Regions from separate parts of the Lelliottia sp. GFLA7 genome, predicted to be linked through region 1. Evidence: predicted binding sites of a transcription regulator. Region 1 holds the regulator's gene; each other region holds the start of a gene.

Region 1 (7,993 bases):
GTGAGCTGATTCTGCTGCGCCTGCCAGTGCGACGATTCGCTTTCGCGCTCGGTGAGCCAGAGCGTTTCAGCACCCTCATCGGGGACCTTCAACGCCAGCGCATTCAGCGCGTTTTCCAGCGTCAGGCGTGTTGTAGCAATCTGCTGCTGGAGTTGCCGCTCCTGGTGTTCCTGTTCATTCAACTGGCTTTGTAAGGCCAGGCGCTGACTAAGTTGATACAGCTGGCGCTCGTACTGCTCCTGTTCGTTCAGCCACGGAGCAATATCATCCTGAATATTCAAAGTAACGTTCAGGGTTGCACACAGTTCGCGCCACGCGCTCGTGAGCGTTTGCGCTTCCTGGGCGAGCGTCTGCGCCTCTTCGGTGTCGCGCTGAATCTGACCGGTCAGGGCATTGACTTGCCCCAACACCAGCAGCCCCTCCTCTTTTAGCGCTGCGACCTCTTTTTCCATCGCATCACGGCGGCGCTGGTTTTCTGTTATTTCCAACGCCTGGTATTGCTTCACCGCAGGATGCTCAGTTGAACCGCAGAGCAAGCAGGGTTTTCCCGCTTCAAGTCGGGCTCGATAACTCTCGAGATCTTTAATCTCAGCTTCTCGCTCGCATAAGGCTTTAACATCCAGAAAATGCTGGTGTTTCTCTTTATACTGCTGTCGACGCAGGGCCAACGTCTCGTTCAGTTTTATCTGCTCCGCCTGCGCCTTTTGCACGCTTTCCGCGTTTTGAACGATGCGTTTTTGCAGCGGTTGATAACGGGCATGAAGGGTGGTCAGCTGCTGGCGAGATGCACGCGACGCCGTTTGCTGGTCCATCGCCGCAGCGACTTCATCAGCGGTCAGCGTCAGGGCGATCTCTGGCGCGTTCGCCAGTTTTTGCCGCAGCTCGGTGATGCGCCCGGTCAGCGTCGCTATCTGGCTTTTGTCGCGATTAAGCTGAGCAAAATGCGCCCGCCAGCCTGCGATTTCCTGCCCCCACAGGCGGAAACGGTCATGCCCGGTTAGCCACTGTGTCAGTGCCGAACGCTCGGTTTGCAACCGGTCGCGGGTGCGCAGCGCACCGTTGCGAATGCGCGCGCGCAGTGCTGTCCGAGACAGTAAGCGAGTATTCACTTCCTGAGTCTGCTGTTGGGTTTGTGTGAGACGCGTCGTCTGTTCCTGCTGACGTTCCCAGAGTGGGCGCAGCACTGCGGCGGGCTGGGCGTGAAGCAATTTATCCAGGTCTGGTGCGGCGTCGGTGAGCGCCTGTTGCGCCTCCTGTTGCGAGGTTAACGCGCGCTGCTGTTCACGCTGGAGTTCCTCATGACGGGTCAACCAGTGAAAATCGCGCTGGTGATTCTGTTGCTGTACCAGCAGCATTTTCTCTTCGTCAGTAAGTGCCTGCAAACTCTGGGTGAGCTGCTGTTGCTGCTCTTCGCTCAGTAAAATCACACCAGCCGCTTGCGCTTCGCGCTTTTCGAGCTCCGTGCGTGCGGCTTTGTGTTGTTCAAAGACCCTTGCGGAAATCTGACCGTAAATCTCGGTTCCGGTAAGTTCTTCCAGCAGCTCGGCGCGTTCGCCAGGTTTGGCATTGAGGAAGGCGGCAAATTGCCCCTGCGACAACAGCATAGAGCGCGTGAAACGATCGTAATCCAGACCGGTCAGCGTGGCCGTTTGCTCAATTTTGTCTGTGGCTTTGTCAGACAGAATTTTACCGTCTTCGCAGCGCGCCAGCTCCACGCGCGGTGCCTGTAAATTCCCGTCAGGCTGATTACGCGCGCGGCTTTGGCTCCAGAAAGCGCGATAAGCGGTGCCCTTGACCTCAAATTCCACCTCTGCCAGACATTCAGCGGTGTCGCGCGTCATGAGATCATTTTGTGATTGTGTGACTTTATTCAGACGCGGCGTCTGGTGATACAGCGCGAGGCAGATGGCGTCGAGCAGGGTGGTTTTGCCTGCGCCGGTCGCGCCGGTAATTGCGAAAAGACCGTTACTGGCGAACGGCTCGGCGGTGAAATCAATTTTCCATTCGCTCTTCAGGGAGTTGATGTTTTTCAAACGCAGGCTGAGAATTTTCATGCGTTTTCTTCCTCATCATTGAGCGCATGCAGCGTATGGGTGAACAGCTCGTTCAGTCTGGCGCGCTGCGCGTCGTCAATCTCTTCCTGCGCCAGTCGGCGTTCAAAAACCTCTTCGACTTTCAGCTCGCTGAGCGTTTCGCGTTGCGCACTGAGCAGAATTTTCTCGCGCTGTTCTCGACTGCGGCGCACCAGTAAAACCTCAACCGGCAGCGTTTCCGTGAGTGCCTGGATTTTGCGCTGCATATCATGCAGATAGTCGTCTGTCGTGATTTCGATATCCAGCCAGACGGGCGGGATTTGCTCCACGTCGCGCCACTGCTCAAGCTGTGCGGTAATGGCCGCCAGATCGCCTTTTAGCACCGCCAGCGGCTGCGTCACCGGCACTTCCAGCGTGTCTACCGCGCTGAGTTTCCCGTCGATAAAACTGACCAGATGCACGCTTTTGGGTTTGCCCGTTTCGTCAAAGCTGAGCGAAATGGGCGATCCGCAGTAGCGAATATGTTCGCTGCCACCAATCTTCTGCGCCCTGTGGATATGGCCGAGTGCGATGTAATCGGCGGGTGGGAAATTCTGCGCCGGGAACGCATCCAGCGTACCGATATAAATTTCGCGTACCGCGTCACTTTTACTGGCGCCGACGGTGGTTAAATGGCCGGTGGCGATAACGGGCAGCGCCGCTTCACCGCGCAAGGCGCAGGCGTCGAAAAATTGCTGCTGATAGTAGTCGGTAATGGCCTGCAGCAGGTGCTTTTGCTTTTCGCCGCCGGTCAGACCGGCCTGACTTTGAACGATGTCACGTGGACGCAAAAAGGGAATCGGGCAGATAACGGCGCCCGGCGTGCCGTCGCGTTTTTTGATGATTTGCGGTGCGTGCCCGGCGTTTGCCACTACAGTGGTATTCAGAAAGGCCAGAATATCGCGTGACTCATTCAGCGTTGCCACCGAGTCGTGATTGCCCGCGACGATGACCAGATGACAGCCCGTTTTCTGTAAATTGACCACGAAGCGGTTATAGATTTCGCGCGCATAGCTGGGCGGCGATCCGGTGTCAAAAATATCACCGGCGACAATGATTGCGTCAACCTGGTGCGTCAGCGCTGTTTCCAGCAGCCAGTTCAGGAACGCTTCGTGTTCGGCCGCGCGGCTTTTGCTGTAAAAATTTTGACCCAGATGCCAGTCCGAGGTGTGAAGTATGCGCATAACAGATCCGTGGCAAAAAAAGGTGAAAGGGATTATACACTTGATCCTTCAGGCTGCCTCTGTGTTGGCTGCATCAGCTCAATCCTGATGATTACAGGTGTCAGCATGGGGCTGTGAGATGTGCCGACATGCGGCAACTTCGCGGCTTTTATGGCGATAAATGTCGAGGGAAGGGGAAATAACAGCTGTAATAAAACAATAGTTTGCTATTCATAGAGGCAATGTTTTTCATAAATCTGTCATAAATCTGACGCATAATGACGCCGCATTACAAACTTTTAACCTCAATAAGACAGGGTAAAGTATGGCGAGACGTATTCTGGTCGTAGAAGATGAAGCTCCAATTCGTGAAATGGTGTGCTTCGTGCTCGAACAAAACGGTTTTCAGCCGATAGAAGCTGAAGATTATGACAGCGCGGTGAATCAGCTGAACGAACCCTGGCCTGATTTGATTCTGCTTGACTGGATGTTGCCTGGCGGCTCTGGACTGCAATTTATCAAACACATCAAACGTGAAGCGATGACCCGCGATATTCCTGTCGTTATGCTCACGGCGCGCGGTGAAGAAGAAGATCGCGTGCGCGGGCTGGAAACGGGTGCAGATGATTATATCACCAAGCCGTTTTCACCGAAGGAGCTGGTGGCACGTATTAAAGCGGTGATGCGCCGGATTTCACCCATGGCGGTGGAAGAGGTGATTGAGATGCAGGGGCTGAGTCTGGATCCTACGTCGCATCGCGTGATGACGGGTGAAAATCCGCTCGACATGGGACCGACCGAATTTAAGCTGTTGCACTTCTTTATGACGCATCCGGAACGCGTTTACAGTCGTGAGCAGTTGCTGAATAACGTTTGGGGAACAAACGTGTATGTTGAGGACAGAACGGTTGATGTGCATATTCGCCGCTTGCGAAAAGCGCTGGAACACAGCGGCCACGATCGCATGGTGCAAACGGTGCGCGGTACGGGTTATCGTTTTTCGACCCGTTTCTGAACACTGACAGGAGTGTGACGCGTGCTGGAACGTCTGTCATGGAAAAGGCTCGTTTTTGAACTGATCTTATGCTGTCTCCCGGCCTTCATTTTGGGGGCTATTTTTGGCTATCTGCCGTGGTTTTTACTGGCGGCAGTGACCGGCCTGTTGATCTGGCATTTCTGGAATTTACTGCGTCTGTCGTGGTGGCTGTGGGTGGATCGCAGCATGACGCCGCCGCCGGGGAGCGGAAGCTGGGAGCCGTTGCTTTACGGCTTACACCAGATGCAGATGCGTAATAAAAAGCGTCGTCGCGAGCTGGGAAGCCTGATCAAGCGCTTTCGTAGCGGCGCAGAATCACTGCCGGATGCGGTGATCCTCACCACCGAAGAAGGGACGATTTTCTGGTGTAATGGTCTTGCACAACAGCTGCTTGGACTCCGCTGGCCAGACGATAACGGCCAGAATATCCTGAACCTTCTGCGTTACCCCGAATTCACGCTGTATCTGAAAAAACGTGAATTTACTCGCCCGCACAATCTGGTGCTGAATAATGGCCGTCACCTTGAGATTCGCATCATGCCTTACAGCGACAAGCAGTGGTTGATGGTGGCGCGTGATGTGACCCAAATGCACCAGCTTGAAGGGGCTCGTCGTAATTTCTTTGCCAACGTCAGCCACGAGCTGCGCACGCCGTTGACCGTGCTTCAGGGGTATCTGGAGATGATGCAGGAGCAAACGCTGGAAGGCGCGCCGCGAGAGAAAGCACTACATACGATGCGCGAGCAAACGCATCGCATGGAAGGACTGGTCAAGCAACTCCTGACGCTGTCGAAAATTGAAGCCGCCCCGACCCTGGCACTGAATGAAACTATTGATGTTCCGATGATGCTGCGCGTGGTGGAGCGGGAAGCGCAAACGTTGAGCCATAAAAAGCATCAGCTGACGTTTGAGGTTGATAGCGCGCTGAAAGTTCTCGGCAGTGAAGAGCAACTGCGCAGTGCGATATCGAATCTGGTCTATAACGCCGTAAATCACACGCCGGAAGGCACCCACATTGTAGTGCGCTGGCAGCATGTGCCGACGGGGGCCGAATTTAGCGTCGAAGACAACGGACCGGGCATTGGGCCGGAGCACATTCCGCGTCTGACTGAGCGTTTCTATCGCGTCGATAAAGCACGCTCACGACAAACGGGCGGCAGTGGGCTGGGCCTGGCGATTGTGAAGCATGCATTGAATCATCACGATAGCCGACTTGATATTCAGAGTACGCCGGGTAAAGGAACGCGATTCAGTTTTGTCATCCCGGAACGATTAATTGCCAAAAAAAGTGCCTGACAGCAGGTGTGTCAGCCTTCCTTTCCACAGGCCAGCGTTTGCTGGCCTGTTTGCTTTGCAGTCAAGCGAAACGCGGATGAATTTTATACGGCTGATGCTTTTTTGTTCGCATGATTAGCCATGAGTTTTTCTTATACTTAGCGGATTGTGCTGGTCTGTTTTCCCATGCTGGCATATTGTTCTGGTTTTAAGATCCCTCCTTGCCTTTAAACGTTATAAGCGTTTAAATTGCGCCCCATATACTGTCAGACCGACTGTATTTGCGCGGTAAACCGAAAAACTATTCTTCGCTGCGCCAGGACGGGAGCATATCCCGCTGAAATTGAGTTAATTTTCCGCCGTATCGTCCCGAGAGGGATGGCGAAAATCTCAACGTTTTCAACACCACATCCACAGGCAGTAAGGTTCTATGACCCATCATTTAAAATCGCGTGACATCATCGCGCTGGGCTTTATGACTTTTGCGCTGTTCGTCGGCGCAGGTAATATCATTTTTCCTCCCATGGTTGGCTTGCAGGCGGGTGAACACGTCTGGATGGCGGCGTTTGGCTTCCTGATTACGGCTGTGGGTTTGCCGGTGCTTACCGTTGTCGCACTCGCGAAAGTGGGCGGCGGCGTGGATAGCCTCAGCGCACCGATTGGCAAAGTGGCCGGTGTGTTACTGGCAGTCGTGTGCTATCTGGCCATCGGGCCGCTGTTTGCAACGCCGCGTACCGCGACGGTCTCCTTTGAAGTCGGTATCGCGCCGTTGACCGGTGACGGTCCGCTGCCGCTGCTGATTTACAGCGTGGTGTACTTCGCGATTGTCATTCTGGTTTCGCTCTATCCCGGTAAATTGCTGGATACCGTCGGCAATTTCCTTGCTCCGCTGAAAATTCTGGCGCTGATTGTGCTGGCGGTTGCCGCGGTGATTTGGCCTGCGGGTCCGATCAGCGATGCCATGGACGCTTATAAGAATGCGGCGTTCTCGAACGGTTTCGTTAACGGCTATCTGACGATGGATACGCTGGGTGCTATGGCGTTCGGTATTGTTATCGTCAACGCAGCACGTTCTCGCGGCGTGACCGAAGCGCGACTGTTAACGCGGTATACCGTCTGGGCTGGCCTGATGGCCGGTGCGGGTCTGGCACTGTTGTATCTGGCGCTGTTCCGCCTGGGTTCCGATAGCGCATCTCTGGTCGATCAGAGCGCAAACGGTGCCGCCATTCTGCATGCTTACGTTCAGCACACCTTTGGTGGCGCGGGCAGCTTCATGCTGGCGATTCTGATTTTCCTGGCGTGTCTGGTCACGGCCGTTGGCCTGACATGCGCCTGTGCAGAGTTCTTTGCGCAGTACGTTCCGCTCTCTTATCGCACGCTGGTGTTTATCCTCGGCGGCTTTTCGATGGCGGTTTCTAACCTGGGGCTGAGCCACCTGATTCAGGTCTCTATCCCGGTGCTGACCGCGATTTATCCGCCGTGTATCGTTCTGGTGGTGTTAAGCTTCACCCGCCCGTGGTGGAACAATTCCTCCCGAATTATTGCGCCTGCCATGTTTATCAGCTTTATTTTTGGTATCCTTGACGGGATTAAAGCGTCGGCCATTGGCGGTATACTTCCGGCCTGGACTCAGCGTTTACCGCTGTCAGAGCAGGGGCTGGCCTGGTTAATGCCTTCCGTTGTGGCGCTGATTCTGGCGATTATCTGGGATCGAGCAGCAGGGCGGCAGGTCACTTCCAGCGCGCATTAATCAATCACAAATTGTTTAACCACGGGGCTTATGGCCCCGTGGTTTTTTGTTTTTTTCGTGTTGAATGGCAAGATTTAAATGGAAAGCACTAACAAACTAAAACGTGGATTGAGCACCCGTCATATTCGTTTTATGGCGCTGGGTTCTGCGATCGGAACGGGTCTTTTTTATGGCTCGGCAGATGCCATCAAAATGGCCGGCCCGAGCGTCCTGCTGGCCTATATTATCGGCGGCGTGGCGGCGTATATCATTATGCGCGCGCTGGGCGAGATGTCGGTTCACAACCCCTCTGCCAGCTCATTCTCTCGCTACGCGCAGGAAAACTTAGGCCCGTTGGCAGGCTATATCACCGGTTGGACCTACTGTTTCGAAATCCTGATTGTGGCGATTGCCGACGTGACGGCCTTTGGCATTTATATGGGCGTCTGGTTCCCGCTGGTACCGAACTGGATTTGGGTGTTGAGCGTGGTGCTGATCATCTGCGGCGTCAACCTGATGAGCGTTAAGGTATTTGGTGAGCTGGAGTTTTGGTTCTCCTTCTTCAAAGTCGCGACGATTATCATCATGATTGCTGTCGGTTTTGGCATCATTATCTGGGGTATTGGTAACGGCGGACAGCCGACCGGGATCCATAATCTGTGGACCAACGGCGGCTTCTTTAGCAACGGTTGGCTCGGGATGGTGATGTCGCTGCAAA
Region 2 (7,993 bases), on a different contig from region 1:
TATAGCTTGCCCACAGAGGTCGGCCCACATTATCCGGAGATGAAATCTGAATGCCGGTATCGTCATTACGATAAGCCGTCACACCCTCAATCAGATTATGACTGCCCTGAATACGCAGGCTTTTCCCGGTAACGTTGATTCCGTTGATATGCCAATAGCTCGCATCCACCAGCAACCCCTGAATCACCACTTTCCCATCCGCTTGCAGCGTTTTGATTTTGTCCGCGCTACCGCTGGCCGAAACCGGGATTTCGCTGCGTGGATAATCGCCTTTCGCCATAATGATTTTCCCGCCAGGCGCCAGCAGGCCAATGGCAGTCGTTAAATCCATCGGTGAAGCGACCGTTCCCTGACCCTCCGCTTTCCCTTCAGGTGAAACGTGCAGTGTCGTTGCCGTGATACCCGCCACTTTTTCGACGGTAAATTTCTGCTGAACAGGTTCACCACTGACAGGCGTAAAGGTCAAGTCAAAGGCGTTGTTATCATTCAGTTTCGCAGGCACAGAATACATTTCACCCGCTTTAACGGATTTATCATTGCCGATCACCACTTCGTTTTGGCGAAGACGGAAGACGCCATCGTAGTTGGCGCGGGCTTGTACCAGGTAATGCTCAGAGGCGCTCTTGCCAGGCGAGGCTATCTGGACAACAGGCGGTAATGCTTTTGGCTGCCAGGGCTTGCTGGCAACCGTTTCTGCCGCAGATGTTGTCAGAGCCGCATTGGTCACGGTGATTTTTGCGTTACGGGAAGCAAAGAAACCCACGTAATAGTGATCCTGATTTTGTACTGAAATCAAATTGGCACGGGGAACGCTTTGGCTGACCCACGCGTCACTCCCTGCGGGTGCCCACGCGGTGACAAACCCCTCGTTCGTTCTTTGCAGCTTAAGCCGAAATTCAGGCGTCTGGCTTAAATCCACTTCTTCTTTATAGCTCTGTTTTTTTATCGCCGCGCCTGCGTTGCCCCACGGACGGGAAATCCCCTCACGCGTGATAGCCTGCATTTTTACCCGCTGATGGTCCTTTTTATCCTGCGTCATAATGGCGTTCATCACCAGATTAGACGCTGCGGGAAACTCTTCGTAGCCCTCTTTCAGCGGTTGCTGACGCGGCACGCCGATCACATCACGCACTAACAAACCTGCGCCTTCCTGAGCCGCTGGCTTCGCCCCATTCTCCGGACCAAACTGATCAACTCTGACGGTCGCTTCTAAAACAAAATTCTCGCGGGTTGGGAGCTCGGTAAAGAAGAACGTCAATCCGTCGTGCGAATTGGCGATTTTGCCTCCCCGGCTTTCAATCGTGATGGGTTTTGAGAGATCGACCGCATCTTGCGGCGTCAGTTTTTTTCCATCAATAGTGACGTCGTTGACACCGATTTTCTCGGGCAATACGTTTGACGAGAAATTCACGTCTGTCGATTGGCCAAACGCGATGGCTTTCCAGACATGCGGCTGTTCTGCTGCGTTGACGATAAAGGAGCTACACATCATTAGGGCCAGAGGTATTTTATAATTCATCTTATTCTCCTGATTGATATTTGAGCGCCATTATCATCAAGATGAAACGTCGTTTCTTTTTTGGTTGTCACAATATTGGATAATTAAAACGTTGTTTTGCTTTGAGGCGATCTTTATTCATGAGGCGAAAAAATAACTAAGCTGTTGTTGGCGCTCGCGACTTCCCGTAAGAAAGCTATTTTCCAGAGGAAAAGTGATTTACTCTGCCCTTAAAAGTATCTTCAAATAGCCATTAATGCCGGATGTTGAGCGTTTTACCAGCAGCCCATTTTATGCTGCAAAATATGTAGAATTTTCAACGTCAAAGGGTTCTACTTCTCACTCAAATTACAGTCAGGACGCGTATGTTGAACAATACGATGAGCGTGGTCATCCTTGCCGCAGGCAAAGGCACCCGCATGTATTCCGATCTTCCTAAGGTGTTGCACACGTTGGCAGGAAAGCCGATGGTGCAGCATGTCATTGATGCTGCAAATGAATTGGGCGCGAGCAACGTTCATCTGGTCTATGGCCACGGTGGCGATTTGCTTAAAAAGACGCTGAGCGATGACAAACTCAACTGGGTGCTTCAGGCTGAGCAGTTGGGTACCGGCCATGCCATGCAGCAGGCCGCGCCGTTCTTTGCAGACGATGAAGACATCCTGATGCTTTACGGCGACGTACCGCTGATTGCTGTTGAAACCTTAACGCGCCTGCGTGAAGCCAAACCGCAGGGTGGCATCGGTTTACTGACTGTAAAACTGGATGACCCGACGGGCTATGGCCGTATCACCCGTGAAAACGGCAAGGTGACGGGCATTGTCGAGCATAAAGACGCTTCCGACGAGCAGCGCCAGATTCAGGAAATTAACACCGGCATTCTGATTGCCAACGGCGCGGATCTGAAGCGCTGGCTGTCAAAACTGAACAACAACAACGCGCAGGGTGAATACTACATCACCGATATCATCGCGATGGCGCATCACGAAGGTCACGAAATTACAGCCGTTCATCCGACGCGCATCAGCGAAACAGACGGCGTAAATAACCGTCTTCAGCTTTCCCGTCTGGAGCGTATTTATCAGGCTGAGCAGGCGGAAAAACTGCTGCTGGCGGGCGTGATGCTGCGCGATCCGGCGCGTTTCGACCTGCGCGGTACGCTTGCTCACGGGCGTGATGTCGAAATTGACACTAACATTATTATTGAAGGCCAGGTGACGCTGGGCCATCGCGTTAAAATCGGTACCGGGTGTGTGATCAAAAATAGCGTCATTGGTGACGATTGTGAGATTAGCCCGTACAGCGTGGTGGAAGACGCCCGTCTGGAAGCGGCCTGTACCATTGGTCCTTTCGCGCGTCTGCGCCCAGGCGCTGAACTGCTGGAAGGTGCCCACGTTGGCAACTTTGTCGAGATGAAAAAAGCCCGTCTGGGTAAAGGCTCGAAAGCCGGTCATCTGACCTATCTCGGCGATGCGGAAATTGGCGATAACGTTAATATCGGCGCGGGCACGATTACCTGTAACTACGATGGTGCCAATAAATTCAAAACCATCATCGGCGATGATGTATTCGTCGGTTCTGACAGCCAGCTGGTGGCTCCGGTCACGATCGGCAAAGGCGTTACGATTGCGGCGGGAACAACCGTGACACGTGATGTGGCGGAAAATGAGCTCGTGCTTAGCCGCGTGCCGCAGGTTAACAAGCAAGGCTGGCAACGTCCGGTGAAGAAAAAGTAACTGACCTCACCTGAACCGTCCTCGCAAAGAGGATCGTTCGATGCGGTGTTTTCTCCCTCGCCCCTTTGGGGAGAGGGTCGGGATGAGGGGATAACATAATCCCCCGCCCAAATGAAGTAACCAAAATATAGCCCCACTCTCTACAAGGCTCGGGGCGCCCGGAAGGGCATTACCCAAAAGGGTAAATACAGATCAGCGGCAACGCATGGCATAACGCCATTATCAGGAAATCTAACTATGTGTGGAATTGTTGGCGCAGTTGCGCAGCGTGATATTGCTGAAATCCTTATCGAAGGATTACGTCGTCTGGAATACCGTGGTTACGACTCTGCCGGTCTGGCAGTGGTCGATGCAGAAGGGCACATGACCCGCCTGCGCCGCCTCGGTAAAGTGCAAATGCTGGCGCAAGCCGCGGAAGAAACGCCACTGCATGGCGGCACCGGTATTGCGCATACGCGCTGGGCGACCCACGGCGAACCCTCAGAAGGCAACGCGCACCCGCATGTGTCTGAACACATCGTCGTGGTGCATAACGGCATTATCGAAAACCACGAACCGCTGCGCGACGAACTCAAAGCGCGGGGTTACACCTTCGTTTCTGAAACTGATACCGAAGTTATTGCGCACCTGGTTCACTGGGAACTGGCGCAAGGCGGTACGCTGCGTGAGGCGGTGCTGCGTGCGATCCCTCAGCTGCGCGGTGCATACGGTACGGTGATCATGGATTCTCGCGATCCGAGCACCCTGCTGGCTGCCCGTTCCGGTAGCCCGATGGTCATCGGCATGGGTATGGGCGAAAACTTTATCGCCTCCGATCAGCTGGCTTTGCTGCCGGTTACTCGTCGCTTTATCTTCCTCGAAGAGGGTGATATCGCCGAAGTGACGCGTCGTAGCGTCACGGTCTTCGATAAGTCTGGCGCGCAGGTGAAGCGTCAGGAGATCGAATCCAATCTGCAGTACGACGCGGGTGACAAAGGTACTTATCGTCACTACATGCAGAAAGAGATTTACGAGCAGCCGAACGCGATCAAAAACACGTTAATCGGGCGCATCAATCACGGCGAAGTGGATTTGAGCGAGCTGGGTGCAAACGCAAATGAGATGCTGGCGAAAGTTGAGCACATTCAGATTGTTGCTTGCGGAACGTCTTACAACTCCGGCATGGTTTCGCGTTACTGGTTTGAAGCGCTGGCTGGCGTGCCGTGCGATGTGGAAATCGCATCGGAGTTCCGCTACCGCAAATCAGCGGTGCGTCGCAACAGCCTGATGATCACTCTTTCCCAGTCTGGTGAAACGGCGGATACCCTGGCGGCACTGCGTTTGTCGAAAGAGCTGGGATATCTCGGTTCTCTGGCAATCTGTAACGTGCCGGGCTCGTCGCTGGTGCGTGAATCCGATCTGGCGCTGATGACCAAAGCGGGTACGGAAATCGGTGTAGCGTCGACCAAAGCGTTCACCACGCAGCTGACCGTTCTGCTGATGCTGGTGGCGAAACTGGCACGTCTGAAAGGCCAGGATGCGGCGATTGAGCACGATATTGTGCATGGTTTGCAGGCGCTGCCGAGCCGTATCGAGCAGATGCTGTCTCAGGACAAACGCATTGAAGCGCTGGCGGAAGATTTCTCTGACAAACACCACGCGCTGTTCCTGGGCCGTGGTGATCAGTATCCAATTGCGCTGGAAGGCGCGCTGAAGCTGAAAGAGATCTCTTATATTCACGCCGAAGCCTACGCGGCAGGTGAGCTGAAACATGGCCCACTGGCGCTGATTGACGCGGATATGCCGGTTATCGTCGTTGCACCGAACAACGAACTGCTGGAAAAACTGAAATCTAACATCGAAGAAGTGCGCGCCCGTGGCGGCCAGCTGTACGTCTTCGCCGATCAAGATGCCGGTTTTGTCAGCAACGACAACATGCACATCATCGAGATGCCGCATGTGGAAGAGGTGATTGCGCCTATCTTCTATACCGTTCCGCTGCAACTGTTGGCTTATCACGTCGCGCTGATTAAAGGCACCGACGTTGACCAACCGCGTAACCTGGCGAAATCAGTCACCGTAGAATAATCCCTTCAGGCTCCATCTTCGGGTGGAGCTTTTCTCTTTCCTCCTGGTTTGTTTTTAATCAATTCTCCTCTCTTTATATTGATGACAATCTGTCATTTTCAGCTACTTTTTCAGTGTCACACAAATAAAATTTTTCTGAAAACAGAGTGTCATAAAGATATCTAACTTACTGTTTATTAAAAATTATTTAGTGGATTTTTAAGCTAAATTTTTCATGTCATAAAACTGTCATATTTCGTACATTTATCTGTCACCTGATTGTCCTATTTTGCTCATCGTAGCCACTAAACAACGATTTACGAAATCCTTGCAGGAGACATTATGAAAGTTATGCGTACCACTGTCGCAACTGTTGTCGCCGCGACCTTATCTATGAGCGCGTTCTCTGTATTCGCAGAAGCAAGCCTGACTGGCGCTGGTGCAACTTTCCCTGCGCCGGTGTATGCCAAATGGGCAGATACCTATAATAAAGAAACCGGTAACAAGGTGAACTATCAGGGTATCGGCTCCTCCGGTGGCGTTAAACAAATTACGGCTAATACCGTCGATTTCGGTGCATCTGACGCACCATTGTCCGATGACAAACTGGCTCAGGAAGGTCTGTTCCAGTTCCCAACCGTCATCGGTGGTGTTGTGTTGGCTGTGAATATCCCGGGCCTGAAATCTGGCGAACTGGTGCTGGATGGTAAAACCCTCGGTGATATCTACCTCGGCAAAATCAAAAAATGGGATGACGAAGCCATCACCAAACTGAACCCAGGCGTGAAACTGCCTTCGCAGAACATCGCTGTGGTTCGCCGTGCTGACGGTTCCGGTACGTCCTTCGTCTTCACCAGCTACCTGGCGAAAGTGAACGAAGAGTGGAAATCCAAAATCGGTTCTGGCTCTACTGTTAATTGGCCGACCGGTCTGGGCGGTAAAGGGAACGACGGTATCGCCGCGTTCGTACAGCGTCTGCCGGGTTCAATCGGTTACGTTGAATACGCTTACGCCAAGCAAAACAACCTGGCTTACACCAAGCTCATTTCAGCTGACGGTAAAGCGGTTAGCCCGACCGAAGAAAACTTCGCTAACGCTGCGAAAGGCGCTGACTGGAGCAAATCCTTCGCACAGGATCTGACTAACCAGAAAGGTGATGGCGCGTGGCCAATCACGTCCACCACGTTCATCCTGGTGCACAAAGATCAGAAGAAACCTGAGCAGGGCGCTGAAGTGCTGAAGTTCTTCGATTGGGCATACAAAAACGGTGGCAAACAGGCTAACGACCTGGATTACGCAAGCCTGCCGGACAGCGTGGTTGAGCAGATTCGTGCTGCATGGAAAACCAACGTGAAAGACAGCAGCGGTAAAGCATTGTATTGATTTGGCATACTGACGAAAATGGCGGGTGAATTTCACCCGCTTTACTTCGTAAACGTATTTAACAGAAGAGTAATTTATGGCTGCAACCAAGCCTGCTTTTAACCCTCCGGGTAAAAATGGTGACAAGATTTTCAGCGCGCTGGTAAAACTGGCTGCGCTGATTGTGCTATTGCTGCTGGGCGGCATTATCGTGTCACTGATTTTCTCCTCCTGGCCGAGCATCCAGAAATTCGGGTTCGCCTTCCTGTGGACCAAAGAGTGGGATGCGCCGAACGATATTTACGGTGCGCTGGTGCCGATTTACGGCACGCTGGTCACCTCGTTTATCGCCCTGTTGATTGCCGTTCCGGTGAGTTTTGGTATCGCGCTGTTCCTGACGGAGCTGGCCCCTAACTGGCTCAGGCGTCCGCTGGGTATCGCGATTGAACTGCTGGCGGCGATTCCGAGTATCGTTTACGGCATGTGGGGTCTGTTTATCTTTGCTCCGCTGTTTGCGAAATACTTCCAGGAACCGGTGGGCAATGTCCTGTCGAATATTCCTTTTGTCGGCGCGCTGTTCTCCGGCCCGGCGTTCGGGATCGGTATTCTGGCCGCGGGCGTGATTCTCGCCATCATGATCATTCCGTACATTGCGGCGGTCATGCGCGATGTGTTTGAACAAACGCCGGTGATGATGAAAGAGTCGGCCTACGGTATCGGCTGCACCACCTGGGAAGTTATCTGGCGCATCGTTCTACCGTTCACCAAAAATGGTGTCATCGGCGGCGTCATGCTGGGTCTGGGTCGTGCGCTGGGTGAAACCATGGCGGTGACCTTTATCATCGGTAACACCTACCAACTCGACAGCGCCTCGCTGTTTATGCCGGGTAACAGCATTACCTCCGCGCTGGCAAATGAATTTGCCGAAGCGGAATCAGGTCTGCATGTGGCGGCGTTGATGGAACTGGGTCTGATTCTGTTCGTAATCACCTTCATCGTTCTGGCGATCTCCAAGCTGATGATCATGCGCCTGGCGAAAAATGAGGGGGTACGCTAATGGCTACGCTTGAAATGCAAAGCACTACTGCGCTGGCAGAATCTCGCCGCAAAATGCAGGCGCGCCGTCGCTTCAAAAACCGCCTTGCGCTGACGCTTTCTATGGCGACGATGGCGTTTGGCCTGTTCTGGTTAGTGTGGATCCTGTTCTCGACAATCACGCGCGGCATCGACGGGATGTCGATTGCGCTGTTCACCGAGATGACGCCACCGCCAAACACTGCGGGTGGCGGGCTGGCAAACGCCCTGGCAGGCAGCGGCCTGCTGATCTTCTGGGCGACCGTTGTCGGAACGC
Region 3 (7,993 bases), on a different contig from region 1:
GCCGCGTATAAAATGAAGTTGCAGTATCCGGTGACGCTGCAGGTGAACGTGAAGAATCTGTTCGATAAGACCTACTACACGTCGTCGATTGGCACCAATAATCTGGGTAACCAGATTGGCGATCCACGCGAAGTGCAGTTTACGGTGAAGATGGATTTCTAAGGATAAAAAAAGCCCTGCATCGCAGGGCTTTTTTACATCAGGCTTCGATGTCGGCCATATCGCCTTTTTCCTGTAGCCAGTTGCGTCGGTCTTCCGAACGCTTCTTGGCCAACAGCATATCCATCATGGCATTGGTTTGCTGCTCGTCTTCATCGCTGATAATCAGCTGAACCAGACGACGGGTATTGGGGTCGAGCGTGGTTTCGCGCAGTTGCAAGGGGTTCATCTCACCCAGCCCTTTAAAGCGCTGGACGTTTGGTTTGCCCTTCTTGCGCTTAAGCTGCTCCAGCACGCCCGCTTTTTCTTCTTCCGTCAGCGCGTAATAAACCTCTTTGCCGAGATCGATACGGTAGAGCGGCGGCAGCGCAACGTGAACGTGGCCGTTTTTTACCAGCGTGCGGAAGTGTTTCACGAACAGCGCGCACAGCAGCGTGGCGATATGCAGACCGTCGGAGTCCGCATCCGCGAGAATACAGATCTTGCCATACCGCAGCTGGCTCAGATCGTCACTGTCTGGATCGATACCGATCGCCACCGAAATATCGTGTACTTCCTGAGAGGCGAGCACCTCATCGGAAGAAACTTCCCAGGTATTCAGGATCTTACCTTTCAGGGGCATGATCGCCTGGAATTCACGATCGCGCGCCTGCTTGGCGGAACCGCCTGCCGAGTCCCCTTCGACGAGGAAAAGCTCGGTGCGATTCAGATCCTGCGCGGTGCAATCCGCCAGTTTACCCGGCAGCGCCGGCCCACTGGTGAGCTTTTTACGCACCACTTTTTTCGCAGCGCGCATACGGCGTTGCGCACTGGAGATGGCCATTTCAGCCAGCATTTCAGCTGTCTGTATGTTCTGATTCAGCCACAGGCTGAATGCATCTTTCACCACACCGGAAACAAACGCGGCGCACTGACGCGATGACAAGCGCTCTTTGGTCTGCCCGGCAAACTGCGGATCCTGCATTTTCACAGACAGTACGTACGCGCAGCGATCCCAGATATCTTCCGCTGACAGCTTCACGCCGCGCGGCAGAATATTGCGGTATTCGCAGAATTCGCGCATCGCATCCAGCAGGCCCTGACGCAGGCCGTTGACGTGCGTCCCGCCCTGCATCGTGGGGATGAGGTTAACGTAGCTTTCGGTCAGCAGTTCGCCGCCTTCTGGCAGCCACAGCAGCGCCCAGTCGACCGCTTCGGTGTCACCCGAGAAATTACCGAGGAAGGGTTTTTCCGGCAGCGTTGGCAACCCATTGACCGCCTCGCCCAGATAGTCATTCAGACCATCCTGATAGCACCAGCGCTGCTCGCTGTTGTTGACTTCATCTTTAAAGGTGATTTCAACGCCGGGGCACAGTACCGCTTTCGCTTTCAGGATGTGCGTCATGCGCGTGACAGAAAAACGCGGGCTGTCGAAGAAGCTTTCGTCCGGCCAGAAATGCACGCTGGTACCGGTATTGCGTTTACCGCACGTCCCGATGACCTGTAATTCCTGCACTTTATCGCCGTTTTCGAACGCAATGTTATGCACCTGGCCGTCACGGCGGACGGTGACTTCCACGCGCTTAGACAAGGCGTTAACCACGGAGATCCCCACGCCGTGAAGGCCGCCGGAGAACTGGTAGTTTTTATTGGAGAATTTACCGCCCGCATGCAGACGGCAGAGGATCAGCTCAACGGCTGGAACCCCTTCTTCCGGGTGGATGTCGACCGGCATGCCGCGTCCGTCGTCAATCACTTCGAGCGACTGATCGGCGTGCAGAATGACGTCGATGCGTTTGGCATGACCCGCCAGCGCTTCGTCCACACTGTTATCAATCACTTCCTGGCCCAGGTGGTTTGGGCGCGTCGTATCGGTATACATCCCCGGGCGGCGGCGAACCGGCTCAAGCCCGGTGAGTACCTCAATGGCATCAGCGTTATAGGTTTGCGTCATGATTTAACTAGCAATTCGCAGTGATTGTCAGTGGCTGTGCAGTCCAAGAAAATCGACAATCTGGGTGAAATGATTCTCAAAGCCCGTGAAAGCATGGTTTCCGCCCTCCTCTACAGTCTGGCGGCAAGAGGCGTAATACGCCACCGCCTGGCGGTAATCCAGCACTTCATCACCCGTCTGTTGCAGCAGCCAGATAAGATCGGGCGCGTCCAGCGGGTCTATCTGCATAACTTTGAGGTCGTAAATATGGCGTGACTCTAGCACATATTGTTGTCCGGTGTAGGGGTTCTCGTTTTGCCCGAGAAAGTCCCTCAGCAGCTCAAAGGGCCGTACTGCCGGGTTAACCACTACCGCAGGAAGCATAAAGCATTGCGAGAGCCAGGTAGCGTAATAACCGCCCAGCGAGGAGCCCACGACGCCGAACGATTCACCGCCATGTTCCATCACGACTGACTCCAGCATTTCTGCCGCATCAGCCGGATACGGCGGAAGCTGAGGCACGATAATGTCGATGTGCGGATGATGCGCTTTGAGCCACTGACTAAATTGCGTGGCCTTCGCGGAACGCGGAGAGCTATTGAACCCGTGTAAATAAAGGAGCGTAGACATCAGTATCCTTCAGAGGCGGTATCCGGGCGGAACGTTGCACTCTGCAGACGGCAGACTTCCGTCGTCAGCGAGCCATCGGCATGCAGTTCCAGCCAGCGCCAGCCAGGCGCAATCGTGTCTAACGTAAAGTTGGCGCAGTGTGGTTTGAACTGGACGCACGTCGACGGCGTCGCCAGTAAACGGCGACCATTCCAGTCGAGATCCTGTTCCTGATGAATATGACCACACAACAGATTGTTGACGTGTGGATATTTGGACAACACGCGGTCCAGCGCCGCTGAATTGCGCAGGCTGTGTTGATCGAGCCAGCTGCATCCCGCAGGCAAAGGATGATGATGCAATAACAGCAAGGTATGACGCTCAGGATCGGCAGCCAGTTTTTTCTCCAGCCACTCCAGCTGAAAATCACTCAACTCACCGTGCGGTACACCGAACACCTGCGTATCCAACAGTAAAATTTGCCAGTGCTCACCGACAAACACGCGCTTGGCGGGAGAAATGCCCGCATCGTGCAGCGTGCTGTACATCGCTGGCTGAAAATCATGATTGCCGGGTAACCAGACGCAGGGCACGCTAAAGCTCGCGATCCCTGTCGCAAAATGCTGATAGGCCGCAGCGCTTTGATCTTGTGCCAAATCGCCCGTTGCCGCTATCAAATCGCAGTGGCGATTCTCGGCGTGAATGGCATCCAGTACCGCCTGATAACTCTCCCAGGTGTTTACACCTAACAGCGTTTCATGCTTTTCGGCAAACAGGTGGGTATCAGTGATTTGTAATATCCTGACTGGCGCCCCACCAGCAACAGTCAGGTTTAACAGGCTTTCCAAATGGTGTCCTTAGGTAGGTTTATGACGCTAACAAACCGGAATCGCCATTGCTCCATGTGCTAAACAATATCTTAGCCAGTCGGCTAAAAACTGGTTAATTTGATGCTTTTCGTCGCGTTGATGCAACTTTTTATTAGGATAATCATACCGCGCTTTAAAGCGGAAGATCTGCTGACTTGAACACACTTCGGCCACCATCGCATCATGATAAAGCCGGACCGTCATCGACGGCAGGCTCCAGTAGCTGATCGTCGGCGCCGTTTGTTTGATTTCTACCAGGGTCGTGTAACGAGTCGATTCAACAATCGTTAATCGATACTGCGCGTTGCTCACCTGATAGCTTACCATCTCGCCGGGCGCGTCATCACGCGGCAGCAGGCGGCGTAACTGCGCGAAATTGGTTTCGCACAAACGCATCATTTCTGGGAAGTCAGGTGTATAACGCTTCATTTTTTCCACTCGTTTCGTAAGTCTTGATAATGCAGCTGGAGCCATTGCAAAGCGATGACAGACGCCGCGTTGTCGATTCTCCCCTCTTTTACCCACTGGTAAGCCTGTTCCCGACTCACCACATGAACACGAATATCTTCGTTTTCATCTGCCAGACCGTGAATACCTTCCGCGATCGTGGCGTCCACTTCCCCCACCAGAATAGAAGAGCGCTCGGTAGTTCCGCCAGGGCTGGCCAGATAGCTCAGCACGGGTTTCGTCCGGCCCACTTTCAGCCCGGCTTCTTCCTCTGCCTCACGTCGGGCGACATCTTCCGGCGTTTCGCCGTCTTCGATCATGCCTGCGACCATTTCCAGCAGCCACGGGGTTTCGCTGGTATCCAGCGCCGCAATCCGTATCTGTTCAATCAATACCACTTCATCGCGCACTGGGTCAAAGGGTAGCAAGACTGCGGCATGCCCGCGCTCAAAAATTTCACGTCTTACTTCCCCGCTCATTTCCCCGTTAAACAGGCGATGCCTAAAACGGTAAAGTTCCAGTGAAAAAAATCCGCTATATAACGTTTCCCGTGCAATAATTTCTACATCGTTTTTGGTGAAAGTTACTGGCAATTCATCTGGTTTTTGCATGGCGGTTTCCTGGTCACAATCATGATGAAATTATGAATTTCAAGGCTGTTTGGCTGCCGTTTCAAAGGCTATATGATAGATTGATGCAAATTACAGCCGGATGGCACGTAACGCCAACCTTTTGGTGTGGATGATTCTGTTAGAATCGGCAAATATATTTAACAAGATCAGCGCTAATACTGCTTCACAACAAGGAATGCAAATGAAGAAATTGCTCCCCATCCTTATCGGCCTGAGCCTGACGGGCTTCAGCGCGATGAGCCAGGCAGAAAACCTGTTACAGGTTTATCAGCAAGCACGTCTGGGCAACCCTGAGCTGCGTAAGTCGGCTGCCGATCGTGATGCTGCGTTCGAAAAAATTAACGAAGCACGCAGCCCGTTGCTGCCGCAGTTGGGCTTAGGTGCCGATTATACCTACGGCAATGGCTTCCGTGATAGCAACGGTGTTAACTCCAATACCACCGGCGCATCTCTGCAATTAACGCAAACCTTGTTTGATATGTCCAAGTGGCGTTCGCTGAGTCTTCAAGAGAAAAGCGCGGGCATTCAGGACGTCACCTATCAGACCGATCAGCAAACGCTGATCCTGAATACCGCGACGGCCTACTTCAACGTGTTGAGCGCGATCGATTCGCTCTCCTACACCGAAGCGCAAAAACAAGCGATTTATCGTCAGTTGGATCAAACCACGCAACGTTTTAACGTAGGCCTGGTGGCGATCACCGACGTGCAGAACGCCCGTTCCCAATACGATACCGTGCTGGCGAACGAAGTGACCGCGCGTAACAACCTTGATAACGCGCTGGAATCTCTGCGTCAGGTCACTGGTAATTACTATCCTGAACTGGCTTCGTTGAACGTCGACAACTTCAAAACGGATAAACCGCAAGCCGTGAATGCGCTGCTGAAAGAAGCAGAAAACCGCAACCTGGCGCTGTTACAGGCACGTCTGAGCCAGGATCTGGCTCGCGAGCAAATCCGTCAGGCGCAGGATGGGCATCTGCCAACCCTGAGCCTCACTGCATCCAGTGCCGTAACGGACACCTCTTATAGCGGTTCTAAAACCGGCGGCGCGAATGCTTCGCAGTTTGACGACAGCAATGTGGGTCAGAACAAAGTCGGCCTGAGCTTCTCCATGCCGTTGTATCAAGGCGGTATGGTTAACTCTCAGGTTAAACAAGCTCAGTACAACTTTGTTGGCGCAAGCGAACAGCTTGAAAGCGCGCACCGCAACGTAGTGCAGACCGTGCGTTCGTCATTCAACAACGTGAATGCCTCTATCAGCAGCATCAACGCCTACAAACAGGCCGTTGTGTCGGCGCAGAGTTCATTGGACGCGATGGAAGCCGGTTATTCGGTCGGTACGCGTACCATCGTTGACGTGCTGGATGCGACCACCACGCTGTTTAACGCAAAACAACAGCTCTCCAGCGCGCGCTACAACTACCTGATTAACCAGCTGAATATTAAATCAGCTCTGGGTACGCTGAATGAGCAGGATCTGCAGATGCTGAACAGCACACTGGGTAAACCTGTTTCAACAACGCCTGAAAATGTGGCGCCGGAAAACCCACAGCAGGACGCCAGCGCTGATGGCTATAACGCCAACGGTTCAGCCCCTGCTGCGCAGCCCGCAGCGGCTCGCACGACAACCAATAACGCAGCCGGTAACCCATTCCGTAACTGATGTTAAAGCCCGGTCTATGGCTCCATAGGCCGGGTTAGCTCTGCTCCAGTCGACATATAAACGTAAGCCAACGTAAAGATCCCCCTGACGCTCCCTCTGCGCTTCATTTTCAACCACTCATCCTCTATCCTAAGCCTTATTTCCTTTGTAATACCACTGGGTCCTGGAAGACAAAAATGAAACGGACAAAAACGATCAATCACGCCTCGTTCCGCAAAAACTGGAACGCACGCCATCTCACTCCTGTCGCCCTGGCGATCACCGCCGTATTTTTGCTGGCGGGATGTGAGCAATCCGACGAAACGGTATCGATGTATCAGAATGCCGATGACTGCTCAAGCGCCACCGGCAAAAGCGCAGAATGTACTACTGCATACAACAATGCGCTGAAAGAAGCCGAACGCACCGCGCCGAAATATGCGACGCGTGAAGACTGTATCGCGGAGTTCGGTGAAGGTCAGTGTCAGCAAGCGCCTGCACAGGCAGGCATGGCACCAGAAAACCAGGCGCAAGCACAATCCAGCGGCAGCTTCTGGATGCCGCTGATGGCGGGCTACATGATGGGCCGTATGATGAGCGGCGGCGCGGGCTTCCAGCAGCAGCCTCTTTTCAGCTCCAAAAATCCAAATAGCCCGGCATACGGTAAATACACCGACGCCAGCGGCAAAGGCTACGGCGCAGCACAGCCAGGCCGTACGGCGACCGTTCCAAAAACCGCAATGGCACCAAAACCAGCAACCACCAGCACCGTGACGCGCGGCGGCTTTGGCGACTCGGTGGCAAAACAGTCCACCATGCAGCGTAGCGCGACAGGTTCTTCTACTCGCTCAATGGGCGGCTGATAATGGAACGAGTCAGTATTATTGAGCGCCCGGACTGGCGCGAAAAAGCGACCGAATACGGCTTTAATTTTCACACCATGTATGGCGAACCGTACTGGTGTGAGGATGCTTACTACAAATTGACGCTCGCTCAGGTTGAGAAACTCGAGGACGTCACCGCCGAACTGCATCAGATGTGCCTCAAAGTCGTGGAAAAAGTGATCGCCAGCGATGAGCTGATGACCAAATTCCGCATCCCTAAGCATACCTGGGGCTTTGTGCGTCACGCCTGGCAGACCAATCAGCCTTCTCTCTATTCCCGCCTCGATCTGGCGTGGGATGGCGTAGGCGATCCTAAAATGCTGGAAAATAACGCTGATACCCCGACTTCACTGTATGAAGCGGCGTTCTTTCAGTACATCTGGCTCGAAGATCAGGTCGCAGCGGGCAACCTGCCGGAAGGCAGCGATCAATTCAACAGTCTGCAGGAAAAGCTGATCGAACGTTTCGCCGAACTGCGCGAGCAGCACGGGTTCAATCTGCTGCATCTTGCCTGCTGTCGTGACACGGTTGAAGATCGTGGAACAGTGCAGTATTTGCAGGATTGCGCGGCCGAAGCGGAAGTCGCCACTGAATTCTTGTACATCGAAGATATCGGTTTAGGCGAGCGCGGACAGTTTACGGATACGCAAGATCAGGTCATTAGCAACCTGTTCAAACTCTATCCGTGGGAATTCATGCTGCGCGAAGTGTTTTCGACCAAACTCGAAGATGCTGGCGTACGCTGGCTGGAGCCTGCATGGAAAAGCATTATCTCCAACAAAGCGCTGCTGCCCATGCTGTGGGAGATGTTCCCTAATCACCCGAATTTGCTGCAA

Evidence for each region. Region 1 encodes PhoB, which activates phosphate uptake and scavenging genes when phosphate is short. Its sites were predicted from a motif close to CTGTCATAAAACTGNCNNAT; they were not measured.
Region 2: a site for PhoB is predicted at 5,516-5,535, ahead of pstS (phosphate ABC transporter substrate-binding protein PstS). Genes of this name have one in related genera too.
Region 3: a site for PhoB is predicted at 4,678-4,697, ahead of nudF (ADP-ribose diphosphatase). Genes of this name have one in related genera too.

Annotation. Positions count from the first base shown of each region.
Region 1 is NZ_JBWLAQ010000001.1:1,104,304-1,112,296, reverse strand. Features, by position in the region: gene sbcC (exonuclease subunit SbcC) at 1-2,054, opposite strand, end outside; gene sbcD (exonuclease subunit SbcD) at 2,051-3,256, opposite strand; gene phoB (phosphate response regulator transcription factor PhoB) at 3,561-4,250, shown strand; gene phoR (phosphate regulon sensor histidine kinase PhoR) at 4,272-5,567, shown strand; gene brnQ (branched-chain amino acid transporter carrier protein BrnQ) at 5,977-7,296, shown strand; gene proY (proline-specific permease ProY) at 7,375-7,993, shown strand, end outside.
Region 2 is NZ_JBWLAQ010000007.1:147,113-155,105, reverse strand. Features, by position in the region: gene AC07RN_RS17585 (right-handed parallel beta-helix repeat-containing protein) at 1-1,519, opposite strand, end outside; gene glmU (bifunctional UDP-N-acetylglucosamine diphosphorylase/glucosamine-1-phosphate N-acetyltransferase GlmU) at 1,864-3,234, shown strand; gene glmS (glutamine--fructose-6-phosphate transaminase (isomerizing)) at 3,472-5,301, shown strand; gene pstS (phosphate ABC transporter substrate-binding protein PstS) at 5,623-6,663, shown strand; gene pstC (phosphate ABC transporter permease PstC) at 6,740-7,699, shown strand; gene pstA (phosphate ABC transporter permease PstA) at 7,699-7,993, shown strand, end outside.
Region 3 is NZ_JBWLAQ010000004.1:337,293-345,285, forward strand. Features, by position in the region: gene AC07RN_RS14675 (TonB-dependent siderophore receptor) at 1-162, shown strand, start outside; gene parE (DNA topoisomerase IV subunit B) at 200-2,092, opposite strand; gene yqiA (esterase YqiA) at 2,120-2,701, opposite strand; gene cpdA (3',5'-cyclic-AMP phosphodiesterase) at 2,701-3,528, opposite strand; gene AC07RN_RS14695 (DUF1249 family protein) at 3,556-3,978, opposite strand; gene nudF (ADP-ribose diphosphatase) at 3,975-4,607, opposite strand; gene tolC (outer membrane channel protein TolC) at 4,810-6,294, shown strand; gene AC07RN_RS14710 (DUF1190 family protein) at 6,471-7,136, shown strand; gene AC07RN_RS14715 (glutathionylspermidine synthase family protein) at 7,139-7,993, shown strand, end outside.